DNA from 4 places in the Leisingera sp. ABM4_103 genome. Region 1 is predicted to be linked to each of the others. Evidence: riboswitches for the same ligand, from Rfam matches in the RefSeq annotation. Region 1 holds a riboswitch; each other region holds the start of a gene.

Region 1 (2,193 bases):
TAAGTTCTGCGTGTCCGTCGAGCATGGCAGCCTCCTAGACCAATCGGTCCAATTCCTGACTGGACCATTTGGTCTAATGCTGTCAAGCTGCCGCTATGACTGACGTGACGACAACCAGCCCGCCTTCCGGCAGCTCGGCCCCGACCCGGGACCGGCTGATCCGGGCGGCCGCCGGCCTGTTCCGGAACAAGGGCTATAACGGCACTGGCCTGGCTGAATTGCTGGCCGCCGCCGAAGCGCCAAAGGGCTCGCTCTACCACCATTTCCCCAACGGCAAGTCCGACCTCGCGCTGGCGGCGTCCACTTGGGCCTCGGACCAGATGCTGGCCCTGATTGACGCCGCCTTCGACCCGGCCCCAAGTTTCGAGGCCGGGGCCAAGACGGTCTGCTACAAGCTGGCGAAACTCTTTGACAAGCAGGGCAAGTGGAGCGGCTGCCCGGTCTCTGCAACCCTGTTCGCCGGGCCGGAAAACGACGCCTTCCGTCAGCACGCCGCAGACCTGTTCGAGAGCTGGATCGCGGCCACCGCCCGCCACGCCCAGCGCCTAGGCCTCCCGCAGGATGAGGCGCGCGCGGCGGCGGAAAATTTCTATATCCTGCTGCAGGGCGGCTGGCAGCTGGCGCGGGTGCGGCGCGATTCGGATGTGATCCGCGCCCTGCACACCCAGATGCAGCTGCAGAAAACCGATTGACGACTCAGGGAACCAGCCGCTACCGCTTGTGGTGATGGTTCCCGTGCCACAGAATCTTGTGTCCGGGATGAAAAGGGAACACGGTGCGGCCCCGCCCCAGGCAAGGCCAAGTCCGCGACTGCCCCCGCAACTGTAAGCGGCGAGCGACCCCGATAGAGCCACTGGTCTGATACGAGGCCGGGAAGGATCGGGAAAGCTGCGACCCGCAAGTCAGGAGACCTGCCATCGAACGTGTAACTCGAACCCGGGCGGGGTGTCCGGACAGGGTCTGATGGCACCGCGGGACTCCCGCTTTCTCATCCGGTCTCTTGTCACCCAAACCCCCGCACCACGCGCGGAGGGCGCAGATATGATGTGGACGGACCAGACGCATTTTTATGCGGCAACGGATTGCAAATACCTCGGGAAGCCTTGCCCAGCGGCAGAGCGGATGATCGCCAAGCTGGCCGAGGCGATGACCAAGGCCAAGCCGCTGACGCAAGAGGATTTTGAAATCACCGGCACCACCGCGCTGGACGGCTGCCCGCGCACCTGCCCGGCGCAGTTTGCCGCCAGCCATGACCGGATCCGGCTGTTCTGCGGCGTCGGCGAGGGTGCCCCGCGCGAGGGCCTCGACCGCTTTGCCGATGCGATCCTCAGCCGCGACGGCACGGGCTTTGCCGCCTCCCGCCTGGACGCCCGCCCCTGCGCGCTGATGGAGGCCCTGCCGAAAACTGCAGAGGCGCGGCAAGCAGAACATATGATGGCGCTTTGACCTGAAATTCAACCTGCCCGGCTTCTCGGCCGGGCGGTGCCGTATATACTCTTTCATGCGCCTGTGGTTACCGCTCTACGGTGCACAGGCCCAGTCGAGCTGCGCGTCCGTTTCCACTGCGCAGGGCCTGACCGACCGCAGCCGCGCCAGTGCCTGCGCCGGATCCTCGCCGCATTCCACCATCAGCCGCAGCACCGCCATCCCGGAGCGCCCGCAGCCGCCCCGGCAATGCACCAGCACCCGGCCGCCGCCGCCCAGCGCCTGCCGCGCCGACCGGCTGGCGGCAGGCCATTTCGCCGCCACCTCCGGCGGCGGCGTGCCGAAATCCGGCACCGGCAGGTGCAGCCAGCGGCAGGCCATGCTCTGGAGGTCCACCCCCAGCCGCGGCGCCCCGGCGGCCACGTGCTCGGCCTCCGTGGTCATCGAGAACACCAGCCCCGGCTTCCATTGGTAAATCTGGATCAGGTCGCCGCGGTAATCCCCCTCGGCACCGGGCAGCCGGCACAGCGCCAGAATGCCGCCGCCCGCGGACAGCGCGTGGATTGTCAGCCCAGCTTGCGCCGCCTCATCCTGCGCTGCTGGATCAGAGGTATCTTCAGATCGCATACCGCCTCCTAGCCGCTGCGTTCCTGCCTCCCCGCATTGCCCCCTCGGCCCCAGCCTAACCGGTCAGCGGACATTCCCAAAGTGCTTTTGCAGCCAGAGGATTGCCCCGTTCTGCGGTGGACGAACGGGCTGCGCTTCAAT
Region 2 (2,193 bases), 1.5 Mb from region 1:
GAATCCGTCCTTCGCCGCGGCTGCTCAATCCTTGCTTCGGTTGCGAGGGAATGGGAAGGCAGTGTTTGCCACCCCTAAGGCTGCTAGAGGGCAACAGTTCTAACCCGCAGGGCCGCTCGCGATACTTCGCAATACCTGGATTCTACGGTTTGTCCGCCTCTGTGCTCCGCGTGGCGAAGTTCTGGACAGAAAGCATTCGAGCGACTTGCGTCAGCAAGCTGCCCCCAAGCACATTTGCCTCAAAACTGACTATGGACTCTTTTGGAAATTTGGCTTCAAAACTGGCATTGAAGCCAAGCTTGCAAGAGACCAAGCGACGTAGGCTTCCAAAAGATCGCTCGATTTAGGACCTGTTCGGCGCATGAGCCTGCCCACACTCACCTTATGCCGGACCTGCCGCGACGCGGATCCAGCCTTTTTGGGGCAGGTCGCCGCGGCGTTGGAGGCTTCGGGAGGAAAGGTAAGGTTGCAGCAGGTGGAATGTATGTCCGGTTGCAAGCGGCCGCAAACCCTAGCTATGCGGCAAAGCGGGAAGACCGCCTATCTGTTCGGGGAAATCACCGCGGGTGACCTGCCGGACATCCTGACCTTCCTGCGGATGTATGAGGTTAGCCCGGATGGCAATTTTGCCGATGCCAGGCCGCTGGGCCGACTGCGGTTTAAGGTGATCGCCCGCATCCCTGCGGATCTGGACTGAACCGCCTGCTGCGGGCAGGACAAAGAGATCCAGCAGTTTTTTTGCCGAGAAATCGGAAATTATCAGGGGTTCCTGCCTTCCGGTTTCCGCCCGTGCATGACGCTGACGTGTTGTAAATTGGCGGAATCATCCTTGACCGGACTCCTCCGCACGGGGCATTACCACATGATACGGTGTCTGATGGTGCCTAAGCATCGGGACTGAAACGGGAATGAGGACGGTGGACCAAATCGCGGCACCGAAGCCTCAACCGCCCCCGCGACTGTGAGCGGCGAGCGGCCTTCCACTAGCCACTGGCGCAAGCCGGGAAGGAGGAAGGCAGCTGCGACCCGCGAGTCAGGAGACCGGCCGTATGGGAACGCAACTTATGCCGTCGGGTGTGACGGTAAGGAGGACGACAAATGACGACCAAGACGCTTAAGGCTTCCGCCGCTGGCACGAGTGTACTTCCGGCACTGTTTGCAGTGGTTCTGGGGCTGGGGATCATCACGCTGACCGGCCATGTTCAGGCATCTGCCCTGCACGACGCCGCGCATGACGTGCGCCACGCAACTGGCTTCCCCTGCCACTAAGGCCATGTTCAGTCGCATTCTGACCAGCGGCCTGTTCGCTGGTGCTGCAGCAGGGCTGATTACCGCCCTGCTGCAGCTGTATTTCGTGCAGCCCGTGCTGCTCCACGCCGAACTCTACGAGGGCGGCGAGCTGGTGCATTTCGGCGCTGATCCCGTAACCGCGCACCCCGACCTGCCCGGCATGTTCGCCGAGCCGATGCGCGATGGCCTGAGCATCATCTTCACCATGCTGACCTACACCGGCTATGCGCTGGTGATGGCAGCACTGATGTCGGTGGCCGAACGTCAGGGCCATGAAATCAACGCGCGCACCGGCATTCTATGGGGCTTGGCGGGTTTCATCACCTTCCACTTCGCGCCTGGTCTAACGTTGGCGCCGGAGGTTCCGGGTGTGGCCGCCGCCGATGTTGACGCGCGCCAGATCTGGTGGGGGGCAACTGTGGCTACCGCCGGCGTTGCCATGTGGTTGATCGCCTATGGCGGCAGCCTGGCGGGCTATGCCGTCGCGGCCCTGCTGCTGCTGGCGCCGCATGTAGTCGGCGCGCCTGAGCCCGAGAGTTTCACCGGCCCGGTTCCGACCGAGATCGGCGCGCTTTTTGCCGCCCGTGCCTTTGGCGTCGGTATGGCCGCTTGGGTGCTTCTGGGCAGCTTCGCCGGATACTTCTGGCAAGCCGAAGGCAAGCGCGCAGAAGCAGCCGCCTGATTCCGCCTCAGCCAGATCCCCACCAGGTTCGCCTGGCGGGGACATTCATTTTTGAGGAAACCGATGTGTCCCGCTCACTCGCTCTATTTGCCATCGGCCTGGTGTTCGGCGGCGGTGCCGGCTTCGTGATCGCAGCCGGCAATGGCGTCACCTTCGATGGCCATGACCATGGCAGCGCTGACCATCACGGCGGCGGCCATGGTGAAATGACCGCCCATGAC
Region 3 (2,193 bases), 1.2 Mb from region 1:
TTTGCGTGTCTCCAACTGTCCTGTTCGCGCCTCCTGTTCCGCTAGTGGTCAAGCGTTCCCTGATTTTACCTTCGGAAGACCTCGTGTCGCAGAGAGGGCAATACAGGGTGGGAGCGCAGTTGTTGCCGCTTGAAGCGAACTGGTATCACTCTGGGGACCGGGGCCGCGAGGGTTTTAACGCCGGGTTGCGAGGCGAGATTCTAAACGGGAAGCCTTCTGCAGGTCAGAAGAGCCCCAAATCCTGATCGAACAAGGGGCAAGGAAAACCCAATACCGGCAGAACGTACTGTGCTTTGGACTATCTCTGCCGGGCTCGGGCAATCAACAATCCGGTGGTGGTCTTAGCCTGCCAAACCGGGGCACACGAAAGGAACGCCGTTGGCAACCGGCCACCGTTTGCGCGCATCACTCAGGCTTGCCAGCTGGCCGTTGAAGTCCGGAAACAGTCATCTGCAGTGCCAATCCCGTGACTGAGCAGAAGGCAAGACGCTTGACTCAGAAATTCGGTTTTGCCATTCAACCAGTGTGACCGGTTCCGCAAGTGTTTCAATGCGCAGCGGAAGAAATAGGGAACACGGTGCGGCGTACCCAAAAGGGACCAAATCCGTGACTGCCCCCGCAACTGTGAGCGGTGAGTGACGCTGAAGACGCCACTGGGATCATCCCCGGGAAGGCCAGCCGAACCAGGACCCGCGAGTCAGGAGACCTGCCGGACGCAAGGACCGAGGCCCCGCTTGCGGAGTTTCTGCCCTTTTCCACCGGACGCCGGGGTGAGCGTCTGGCGCGACGGCCGTTCCGGCAACTCCGTGCCAATACTCCCCGTTGTTCATTCCTGATTGCAGGTGCGCCTGCATCGTCGAATGAGGACGAAATGAAACTGAACTATCTGGCCGCAGCACTGGCCGTTTCCCTGCCTGCCGCCGCGTCGGCGCATTTCCAGCTGAATTACACCGAAAGAGCGCTGATCGAGAAGCCCGGTGACGTGCCGATGGGCCTGGTTTTCTGGCATCCCATGTCAAACGGATACGCTATGGACATGGGCGCGCCGGAAGAATTCTTCATGATCCACAAAGGCGAAAAGACCGACCTTTCGGATCGCCTTGAACCCGCCACTTTCAAGGGCGCTGAAAACGAAGCTTCGGCCTACAAGGCGTCCGTCCCGGTGAAACGCTCCGGCGACTATGTCGTGGTGACCGTGCCTTCGCCCTACTACGAGGAAAGCGAAGATATCTATATTCAACAGATCTCAAAAGTCGTGCTGAACCGAAACACTTTGCCGACCGACTGGGATAAGCCGGTTGGTCTGGCCACCGAAATTCTGCCGTTGAACAAGCCTTACAACGTGATCGTCGGATCCACCTTTTCCGGTCAGGTTCTGGCGGGCGGCGCGCCGGTCCCCGGTGCTGAAATCGAGATCGAGTTCATGGCGGCCGAGCCTGACCTCAAAGCGTTTTCGGCCACCGATCCCACCGTGGGTGAGATGCCGGGCGGAGCGATCGTTGCTATCGCGGACCAGAACGGCGTGTTTTCCTTCGGCATCCCGAAAGCAGGCTACTGGGGTTTTGCCGCTCTGGGGTCCGGCCCGGTAACCGAGCACGACGGCAAGGAACTCAGCCAGGATGCTGTGCTGTGGATCCACGCTGAAGAGCTGAAGTGAAAGCAGACCGATGCATATCGTAGACGGCGCTCTGTCAAACCCGGTAGTGATTGGCGGCGCTGTTGCTGCAGCCGGCGGTATCGCCATGGGTCTGCGCAGCCTGCCGCTGGAGCGCATTCCGGCGGCAGGGGTTCTTTCGGCCAGTTTCTTCGTGGCTTCACTGATACATGTCCCGATCGGGCCCAGTTCGGTTCACCTGATCCTGAACGGGCTGGCCGGGCTGGTTCTGGGATGGGCCGCGTTTCCGGCACTGTTTGTCGGGTTGTTGTTGCAGGCGGTGTTCTTTGGCTTTGGCGGGCTGACCGTGCTGGGCGTGAATGCCGTGAATATCGCCTTGCCCGCTGTTCTGGTGGGACTGGCTTTCCGCCCGCTGGTGGCTCGCGGCTCGCCGCTGCACGGCGCGATCTGGGGCGGTATCGGAGGCGGAGCTGCGATAGCGGCAACGACATTGGCCGTAGCCTTCTCGCTAATGCTGTCCGGCGATGAGTTCATTCTAGCCGCCAAGCTTGTCTTCTTCTCGCATATACCTGTGATGG
Region 4 (2,193 bases), 260 kb from region 1:
GCAGGGCCGCACCAGAACCCGCTTGCCGGTCAGGGTCTGGCTGGCGCCTGGGCCGGCGGCGACAACCTCGCCGCAGCAGTCGGTGCCCTGGATCAGGGGGAAGGGGGTTGCCTTGTTCCAGCCGCCGTCGGCCTTTTGCTCGGCATGGGTCTCCTGATGGCCGGCGGCCGCGGCGGTGTCCGTTGTCACGCTGGAGGAATACCACCCGAGCCGGGTGTTGATTTCGGTGTTGTTCACCCCAGCTGCGAGGACCCGCAGCAAAAGCTCCCCCTCTGCGGGCTCCGGGATCGGTACGGCTTTGTATTCAAGCTTGTCATAGCCGCCGTTTCCGGTGGTCACGACGGCCATCATGGTTTTAACGCTGCTGTGTGTTTCGGGTCCGGGCATGGGCGGCCTTTTCTGATCACGCGGGGTTGGTGAAAGGTCTTTGAACTTGGCGCAATTATTGCCCGCAGGGCGGGGGCGGCGGCAAGGGCGGAATCCGGCGGCGCAGCCCGGCCTGCCTGCTGGCCACCACCCCGCGAATTGGTCCTTGTGTCTGGTTCGAGGGGAAATACACCAAAGATCAGCGCCTTGCCGCAAACAGGCTGGCGGATGCCGGTTTGAGATTTTGGACATCCCTGTCCCGCCGGCCCCCCCCAAACATGCATGTCTTTTTCCGGTTTCGGCGGGTCGGATTTGTCTCCGCTTGCGGGCCGGGATTAGGGCAATTTCCGCCTCAGCAAGGTGCCGCCCTTTCGGGGCGGAGAATTGGGAAGCTGGTGAAACTCCGGCACTGCCCCCGCAACGGTGACCCCGGGCAAGGCATGGAAAAAAACCACTGAAGCCAATGGCTTCGGGAAGGTGCCAGGCCCCGCCGCCGAATGGCCCCGGGACAGTCCGGAAACCAGCCTTGCCCCAAAAAACGTCAACCGCGGGCGGCGGCGGGGCGGTTGCAGGCGCGTGGCCTGCGATCTCTCCATCCATGCCCGCAGCCAAGCCAACCTGCCGCGGGGATGCGGCAAAGGAGAGAAGCAGATGCTTCAGGACAGCGAGATTCTGGCCAAACTGGTGGCCCGTCAGAAAAACTATTCCCTGGAACAGGCGTTCTATACCGATCCGGGCGTTCTGGATCTGGACATGCGGCAGATCTTCTATCGCGAGTGGCTGTTTGCCATTCCCGCCTGCGAGATCCCGAAGGCGGGCAATTTCGTGACCCATCAGGTCGGCGCCTACAACGTGATCATCGTGCGCGGCACCGATGGCCAGGTGCGCGCCTTCCACAATGCCTGCCGCCACCGCGGCTCGGTCGTCTGCAAGGCGAAGAAAGGCAATTCGCCCAAACTGGTCTGCCCCTACCACCAGTGGACCTATGAGCTGGACGGCTCGCTGTTGTGGGCGCGCGACATGGGGCCGGATTTCGATGCCTCCAAGCACGGGCTGAAGCCGGTGCACTGCCGCGATCTGGCGGGTTTGATTTACATCTGCCTGGCGGATGAAGCGCCGGATTTCGATGCATTTGCCGAGGTGGCGCGTCCCTATCTGGAGCCGCACGACCTGGGCAATGCCAAGGTGGCCTATGAAAGCTCGATCATCGAGAAGGGCAACTGGAAGCTGGTCTGGGAGAACAACCGCGAGTGCTATCACTGCGGCGGCAACCACCCGTCGCTGTGCCGGACCTTCCCGGAGGATCCGTCCGTCACCGGCATCGAAGGCGGCGAGACGCCGGCGCACCTGCAGAAGCATTTCGACCGCATCGAAGGCGCGGGCATCCCGGCACAGTTCAGGATCGACGCGCGCGGCCAGTACCGGGTGGCGCGGATGCCGCTGAACGAGGGCGCCGAGAGCTATACCATGGACGGCAAGGCGGCAGTAGCCAAGAAGCTGGGCCGGGTGCCCTTTGCCGATGCGGGCACGCTCCTGAAATTCCACTATCCGACCACCTGGAACCACTTCCTGCCGGATCATTCCATCGTGTTCCGCGTCACCCCGATCAGCCCGACCGAGACCGAAGTCACCACCAAATGGCTGGTGCACAAGGATGCCGTCGAAGGCCAGGACTATGACCTGAAGCGGCTGACCGAGGTCTGGGTTGCCACCAACGACGAGGACCGCATCGTGGTCGAAGACAACCAGCAGGGCATCAACTCGCCCGCTTATGAGCCCGGCCCGTACTCGGAAGTGCAGGAAAGCGGCGTGATCCAGTTCTCCAAC

What was found. Region 1 has a riboswitch for cobalamin ahead of ACXAED_RS11850 (hypothetical protein). Riboswitches for the same ligand answer to the same signal wherever they lie in the genome.
Region 2: linked by a shared signal. The riboswitch ahead of ACXAED_RS04650 (CbtB domain-containing protein) and the one ahead of ACXAED_RS11850 (hypothetical protein) in region 1 are both predicted to bind cobalamin.
Region 3: linked by a shared signal. The riboswitch ahead of ACXAED_RS06045 (DUF4198 domain-containing protein) and the one ahead of ACXAED_RS11850 (hypothetical protein) in region 1 are both predicted to bind cobalamin.
Region 4: linked by a shared signal. The riboswitch ahead of ACXAED_RS10575 (aromatic ring-hydroxylating oxygenase subunit alpha) and the one ahead of ACXAED_RS11850 (hypothetical protein) in region 1 are both predicted to bind cobalamin.

Annotation. Positions count from the first base shown of each region.
Region 1 covers NZ_JBSWTU010000005.1:2,101,239-2,103,431, reverse strand. Annotated here, with positions in the region: gene ACXAED_RS11860 (alpha/beta hydrolase family protein) at 1-25, opposite strand, end outside; gene ACXAED_RS11855 (TetR/AcrR family transcriptional regulator) at 96-692, shown strand; cobalamin riboswitch at 711-933, shown strand; gene ACXAED_RS11850 (hypothetical protein) at 1,042-1,446, shown strand; gene ACXAED_RS11845 (protein-tyrosine phosphatase family protein) at 1,522-2,052, opposite strand.
Region 2 covers NZ_JBSWTU010000005.1:637,018-639,210, reverse strand. Annotated here, with positions in the region: gene ACXAED_RS04655 (DUF1636 domain-containing protein) at 362-697, shown strand; cobalamin riboswitch at 862-1,064, shown strand; gene ACXAED_RS04650 (CbtB domain-containing protein) at 1,099-1,269, shown strand; gene ACXAED_RS04645 (CbtA family protein) at 1,274-1,972, shown strand; gene ACXAED_RS04640 (hypothetical protein) at 2,038-2,193, shown strand, end outside.
Region 3 covers NZ_JBSWTU010000005.1:925,378-927,570, reverse strand. Annotated here, with positions in the region: cobalamin riboswitch at 514-728, shown strand; gene ACXAED_RS06045 (DUF4198 domain-containing protein) at 872-1,657, shown strand; gene cbiM (cobalt transporter CbiM) at 1,668-2,193, shown strand, end outside.
Region 4 covers NZ_JBSWTU010000005.1:1,838,216-1,840,408, forward strand. Annotated here, with positions in the region: gene ACXAED_RS10570 (alcohol dehydrogenase family protein) at 1-387, opposite strand, end outside; cobalamin riboswitch at 708-909, shown strand; gene ACXAED_RS10575 (aromatic ring-hydroxylating oxygenase subunit alpha) at 1,018-2,193, shown strand, end outside.